DNA from 2 places in the Brevibacillus sp. GCM10020057 genome. Region 2 is predicted to be linked to the other one. Evidence: predicted binding sites of a transcription regulator. Region 2 holds the regulator's gene; the other holds the start of a gene.
The links. Region 2 encodes LexA, which represses DNA repair genes until DNA is damaged. Its sites were predicted from a motif close to CGAACATATGTTCG; they were not measured.
Positions count from the first base shown of each region.

Region 1: a site for LexA is predicted at 2,048-2,061, ahead of dinB (DNA polymerase IV). Genes of this name have one in related genera too.

Region 1 is NZ_JBHUJW010000043.1:233,859-237,269, reverse strand. It holds gene ACFSO0_RS14780 (YolD-like family protein) at 13-363, opposite strand; gene ACFSO0_RS14775 (YhjD family protein) at 360-752, opposite strand; gene dinB (DNA polymerase IV) at 749-1,990, opposite strand; gene ACFSO0_RS14765 (MFS transporter) at 2,122-3,303, opposite strand; gene ACFSO0_RS14760 (ArsR/SmtB family transcription factor) at 3,381-3,411, opposite strand, start outside.
Region 2 is NZ_JBHUJW010000043.1:460,241-463,651, reverse strand. It holds gene ACFSO0_RS15920 (HelD family protein) at 1-58, opposite strand, end outside; gene ACFSO0_RS15915 (DUF896 domain-containing protein) at 206-403, opposite strand; gene yneA (cell division suppressor protein YneA) at 488-841, opposite strand; gene lexA (transcriptional repressor LexA) at 1,008-1,631, shown strand; gene ACFSO0_RS15900 (DUF456 domain-containing protein) at 1,833-2,318, opposite strand; gene ACFSO0_RS15895 (hypothetical protein) at 2,605-3,267, shown strand.

The DNA of each region.
Region 1 (3,411 bases), 230 kb from region 2:
TGAATGATCTGCTCAAAAGCCCGTCGGCAACTCTGCCTGCAGCAAGCGCGCAAACGCAATCCAGTGGATCTCGCCGTCCGTGCGCAGCTTGATCCGCCGCTTCTCCTGATCGATGTGGACGACGTGGGCAGACAGGCGGCGCGGCTCGTGGCCGTCGTAGTAGGTCAGCGTCAGGCCGCTGCCCGTCTGGTACGCCTGCCACACCCGCTCGCTCAACTCTCCCAGCTGATCCAAATCCAGCTGGGGCGGCACGTAGCGGCGCTCCTCCTCCTTGATCCGCGCGTACCACTCCCGGTGCTCGGGAAGTACGAACCGGCTGGAAGCAAACAGGTTATCCTTCTTCGACACACGCGTCTCTCTCATGATATCCTCTCTCCTCGCTGATGTTGTGCGACCCACTTGCCGACCAGCTCCTGACACTCGGCCCGCAAGATTTCGATGGAGTAACACGCCTCGCGCAAATACCCGCGCTGCCGGTATTGCACGACGTAGACATGCCCCTGCCGCCGGTAGCTGACCACCACGCATCCCCGCTGGCGCAGCAGGCGACGCAGCTGATGATGCTGCCGCTCCGCCCAGCGGGACAGCTCCAGCAGCACCCAGTCAAACACAGCCTGGTAGGACAGCTTGAGCGGCACGTTTCGGACCTTCCCCCAGTCGACCATGACCACGCGAAACAGGATGCCAAACAGGACGTACAGACGCATCAGCTCCTGCTCCCCTTCGCCCGTCCACTCCTGCTGCCCGCTCACTTGTAGTGCCCCCCGATCTTGCGGGCACGCTCTTTCGCCTGGCCTGACTGCTGCAGGGAGGCGGCCCGCAGGATCGCGTCCTGACCGTAGCGGTTGCGGATGTCATCCATGGCACGGGCGAGCGAGCGGCGCTTGTGCTGGTCGGCGAACAGGCTAAGCTGCAGGACATTGTCCGGCACGAGCTGACCCAGCGTGACGCCGATGCTGCGCACGGGCGTCTGCTGCCAATGCCGGTCGAACAGACAGCAAGCCGCTTCGTACAGCGTCATCGCGTCGTTGGTCTGCTCCGCCAGCTTCATTTGCCTGCCAAAGCCAGTCGCCGCATCCAGATCCGCTCCCCGGCAGCCGACAGACAGCACCGAGCCCATCAGTTCCTTGCTCCGCGCCCGGCGGCATACCTCTTCGCACAGCTCCAGCAGCACGACCTTGACCTCCGCCGCCGTATGATAGTCCCGCGGCAGCGTCATATGGTGGCCGATCCCTTTTTGCGTATCGTACGCCTGGAGCGAGACGGGCGAATCGTCTATTCCGCGTGCGGTACGCCACAGCACCTCGCCGTTCACTCCGAAACGGCGGGCGAGCACGGCTGGTTCCATTTCCGCCAGCTGCCGGATCTGGTACACCCCCATGCGGTGAAAGTGGCGCTTCATCCGCGAGCCCACCCCGAACAGCTTCTCGATCGGCAGCTTCCAGAGCGTGTCGGCCAGCTCTTCCCGTTTGAGCCAGAAATAGCCCTCCGGCCGCTTCTTGGCGAAGTTGTCGCAGGCCATTTTGGCCAAAACCTTGTTCTCCCCGATCCCAACCCGGCAGTTGATCCCGGTCTCCAGCCAGACGCGCCGCCGGATCTGCTCCGCCATCTGCAGCACGTCGCCAAACAGGTGCACGCTCCCGGTCACGTCGAGAAACTGTTCGTCGATCGAGTACGGCTCGACTTTGTCTGTAAACGATTCAAAAATGCGGGTGATTTGCATCGAGATGCGAATGTACATCTCCATCCGCGGGCGGACCACCACGAGGCTGCGGCACTTTTGCTGCGCCTGCCACAAGGCTTCTGCCGTGACCACGCCGTACGATTTGGCAATCGGACATGCTGCCAGGACCACCCCGCTGCGCCGCTGCGGATCTCCCGCCACGACGATCGGCTGATTCCGCAGCTGCGGATTGGCCGCCTTCTCGATGCTGGCATAAAAGCTCTGCATATCGACCAAAAAAACGATCCGTTTGTTCGCATTGGCCATATCGACATCCCCTAAATAAGAACTGGTGTTCTCATATGAACTTCATTTCTAGTATAGCAAACAAACGTTCGCTTTTATACCTTCTCCCGCGAAATTTTTCCGGTAACTCTTTCCAAATTCCGTCTCCCGCATCAAGGCGCCAGCTCCCGCTTTGGCTTCTCCTGCATGCGCAAAGCGCCGCTGGCGATAAAAGCGGCCAGCGCAGCGACAAAGCAGACAGCCGTAAAGACGGCCACAGCGAAAAAACCGCGAAACGCCGCGTAAAGCAGACCGGCGATCCACGATCCGAGAGTCGTGGCAGCGTACATGACGGAATTGGCCAGGCTCGAAATCGTGCCGCGTATCGCCGGGTTCAACGAAGTCAACAGCCCCATCATGAGCGGAAAAAGGATTCCCAGCAAGGTGAAGATAAGAAAATACGCGCCTGCCACCACGGAAACAGACGGCAGGTACGGAAGGACGACAAAGCAACACGCCAGAAAAACCAGGCCCGCGAGCATCGCACGAAAACGGCTGATGGCAGAAAGCACATAAGCGCTGGTCATGCTTCCCAGCAAGTTTCCCAGTCCGAGAAACATCATCACGTACCCTACCTGCCCAATCGACAGGTGAAAGCGGTCCGTCATCCACTTTCCGATAAAAGCGAAGGCTGCAAAATTCCCCAGTTGAAACAGGAAGTACGCCAGGAAAGCTCCCCGCGCCACGCAATTCGTCCACAGCGGGAGGTACCGCTTCCAGAGAGGGCCCATCTCGCCATGACCGGGATTCGGCCGCATGTCAGGCATGGCAAAAAAGATCGCAATCGCCAGCAGCAGCGAGCATGCGCCGATGACAAAAAACGGATACGACCAGTGGACGGACGCCAGCAGGCTTCCGATTGGCACACCAAAAGCCTGGGAGACGGCCAGGCCGGCTGCCGCGATGCCCATTGCCTTGGCAATTTTGGGGACCGGAAACAGCGCGGGAATGGTCGCCCAGACCTGCGGCGAGACAAAAGCTGCGCAGATGCCGGCCAAAAAGCGGTACAGAAACATCGACCAAAAGCCTGTGGCAGTGCCGCACAAAATCGTCGCGACGGAAAAGCCCAGCATGCCGAAGAGCATCACTGTCTTTCTGTTCCAGCCATCGGAAAGCGGTCCCGCAATCAGCGCAAAGACGGCATAGCCCAGCGCATAGGCGCCCACCATCCAGCCAGAGAGTTCAGTAGAAATATGAAACAAGCCTTGCAGTGCAGGGAGCAGCGGCGCAATCAAAAAGGTATCCGTGCCGATGACGAACATGATCGAAAAAAACAGGGCAAGGAAGGCATTCATCTGAATCACTTCTCCAATCGTCGTTAGTTTTGTTGTTCAACAATTATTGAACTATAGAACAAAAAAAAGATTTCTTTCTACAGCGTATCCAGAAATCCGGGCAAATAC
Region 2 (3,411 bases):
CGATCGTTTCATCGAGCTTCTTCTGTTCCTGTTCGTAATCCCGATGCTGGGTACTCATACCCGTCCCTCCCCTCGTTCCTCGCTATCAAACGGCTGGCTCCACTGACAGCCAAGCAACATGTAACTCAAACCCGCTCCCCGATTTCGGAATAAAAAGACATCCCGGCGTCAAGCAAGGATGTCTTTGTTATCAACACATGATATCTTACTGTTTTCGGTCATTTTCTTCAAGGTCTTCCACATAGCGGATCGAATCCAGATTCGCCTTCAGCGACATCTTTACGGCGTCGATATACTTTTGGCGAAGCTGCTTTTGTTCGAACCTTTCTTCATCGGTCAACCCGGATTCCTTGGATTTTTTCGCCAATTCATTAATCCGCTTGATTTCTGCATCAGATACCACGACCGGTTCCTCCCCACCTGTAAGTAATGCCGCTCCATTATACCACAACATGTACACGACGCAAGCAGATCGGACACCCGCCCCTCACTCGGCAGCGGCTGCAAGCGGAATCTTCAGGTTCTGCCCGGGATAAATGATCACGCTCTCCAGCTCGTTCGCCTCCCGGATCGCCGTCACAAGCTCAGCCACATCCATGTGCGCCTCTTCCTGATAACGGGTCGCCAGCCTCCACAGGCTGTCTCCTGCCCGCACCGTAACCTCTTTTACCGGCAATGCCTCTTCAGTGCCAGAAGCAAACACCAGTTCGGTCAGCAAGTAAAAAAAGAGAGCGAAGGTGGCGAGGAACAAAATCGCATGACCTCGAGTGATCCCCAATCTTGCGCGGCGAAGCGGCTTTTTCTCGACTTCCTGTTTCTCAAAGCGGTTATGTACAGTCATGACAGACACATGAATCCCTCCTGCAAACGTACGTTCTGTTTTCTTGTTTCCATCATAAAGGAGAACGTATGTTCATGTCAACAAATAATCGAACTTATGTTTGTCGAACGCAAGCTCCCATGGTATAATATAGGAAAACATGTTCGAGAAAACCGAGGTGTCTTCTATGTCAAAACTATCAAATCGACAGCAGGCTATCATTGATTTCATCCGGAAAGAAGTGCGCGACAAAGGATATCCGCCTTCCGTACGGGAGATCGGAGAGGCTGTCGGACTTGCATCCAGCTCTACCGTCCACGGACACTTGGCTCGCCTGGAAAAGAAAGGCTTGATCCGCCGCGACCCTACCAAACCTCGCGCAATCGAGCTGTTGTCCGAGGATGACCGCTTCCAGGATGATTTTGAAGATTCCGTGGTTCGCGTGCCCGTCATCGGGAAAGTCACAGCCGGACAACCGATCACCGCGATTGAAGATGTAGAAGAGTACTTCCCGCTTCCGGAAAATATTGTTACCTCGGACAAGGTGTACATGCTCCGCGTCTCCGGAAACAGCATGATCGAAGCTGGCATCCTCGACGGTGATTACGTGATCGTGCGCCAGCAGAACGTTGCTAACAACGGGGATATCGTCGTCGCCATGACAGATGAAGACGAAGCTACAGTCAAGCGCTTCTTCAAAGAGAAAAACCACTTCCGCCTGCAGCCGGAAAACGCGACGATGGAGCCGATCATTCTGGACTCTGTCACCGTTCTGGGCAAAGTCATCGGCGTCTACCGCCTCATCCACTAATCGCATAAAAAGGAAAAAGGGCAGCTGAGGCTGTCCTTTTTTCTTTGAAATAGACGTGGCGATTTTGTTATTTCCGTCAATTATGCAAACGCCGTCACTTTTATCTAGGTCCACGACCTGTCACAAAGTCCGTTGGCGTTTTGACCAGCCGCCGCGCGACTTCCTGCCATCGCCGACACAGCCGCAAACTTCCGGCTGTCCTTACATCGCCAGGAAGAACCAGATGATCATCGTCACCTGCAGCACCACTTTGACCACGGCGCTGCCAAAAAACCCGACCAGCGAGCCGAAGCCCGCCTTGATCGCCCGCTCCAGCGGCTGCTGTTGCACGAACAACTCAACCAGGACGACGAAGACGAAGGGCAAAATGATCATGCCCAGCGGCGGGAAAGCAAAAATCCCTATCAGAATACCGAGAACTGCCGCCAGCGAAGACCATTTCGAGCCGCCGTATCTCTTGACGAAATACATGTTCGTAAGCAAGTCCGCCCCGTATAAAAGCACGCTCATGGCCGCCATTCCCCACCAAAACGACGCAGGCAGCTCGGACCCCGGTTCCGCGATGAAAAACTGGTAGAGCAAAAATCCTCCCCACAACAATATCGTATCCGGCAACACCGGGAGAAAAATGCCTGCGATGCTTAGCACGAACAGTGCCGCGACAAGAACCCACAACAAGATTTCCACAGCCACCCCTCCTCTTTGTAAGGTATACGTGTGACGCTCGGTTTCGTTGCAGCTTCATCTGCAATCGAGACATCCCCACAAACGGACTTTGCAGAACCCGTTGCCACAGTTTCGGGATGTAGAAAGTGTATACCGTCGCACTCTGTCATCATCCAGTTTCCAACCGTTTTTACTTACGCGAATGACTCATCCCTCATAGAGTAGTAACCATTTTTTTCTTACGCGTATTTTTGTCCAATCTTTCATCGCTCTATCAGAATATGTTATCGCGTGGAGGTGATTCAAGTTGAGTAAAGAAAAAGCGAAGGAGAAACATCTTGACATTCCCGCAAAGGAAACTTCGTCCAACGAGCAGTATAAACAAGCCTACGCAGATATGACCGATCTAAATGATGCCGCAAGCGCTTTTTTCCGAATCCCGGTTTTTTTCAGCCATCAGAACCTGTTTACTCTCGGACCGCCGCAGCCCCCGTTCTCTCAGGAGCAACAATTTATCATCCGAATGTTCAAGGAAATCAAGAAGGTACTTCTGTTTCCCAGAACGATCCCGAATACCGACCAGTACCCGAATACTACCCTGGAAAATATCCGCACGATGATCAACTCCAGTTACGGTACGGCAGCGGCTCTACTGAAGCCAACAAGGTCAACTGCTCAAGGCGAACCTTATTCCCCTTTCTTGCAGATTGAACCTGCAATGGCATACCAATACGGACTTCCATTGCTTCTGGTTAAGCAAGATACCATTTCAGCAGGAGGGATTTGGGGTGATGTGGGGCCACTTGCTCCTTTTACTCCGCTCATATGGTTCTCTTCTTCCGGGGTAACAGTGGATGAGTTCTTTGACAGCGTCCAGTGGAAGGAAGCATTGCAGAACTGGGCAGGGCAAGTGAGAAGTGGTTACTTTATTCAAACAGGCCCTGAATTTAAGTATACCTGCAACGACTAAACGAAATGCAACGAGTCAATGCGATGGAAATGTTCGACCGTCCCCGGGTTAATCCCGGGGTATTTGTATTGTGAATATCTCAGAAGTTTACGACCACATCACCAAGAAAATAGGAAGCGATCACATGAAGCACATATGCAATAA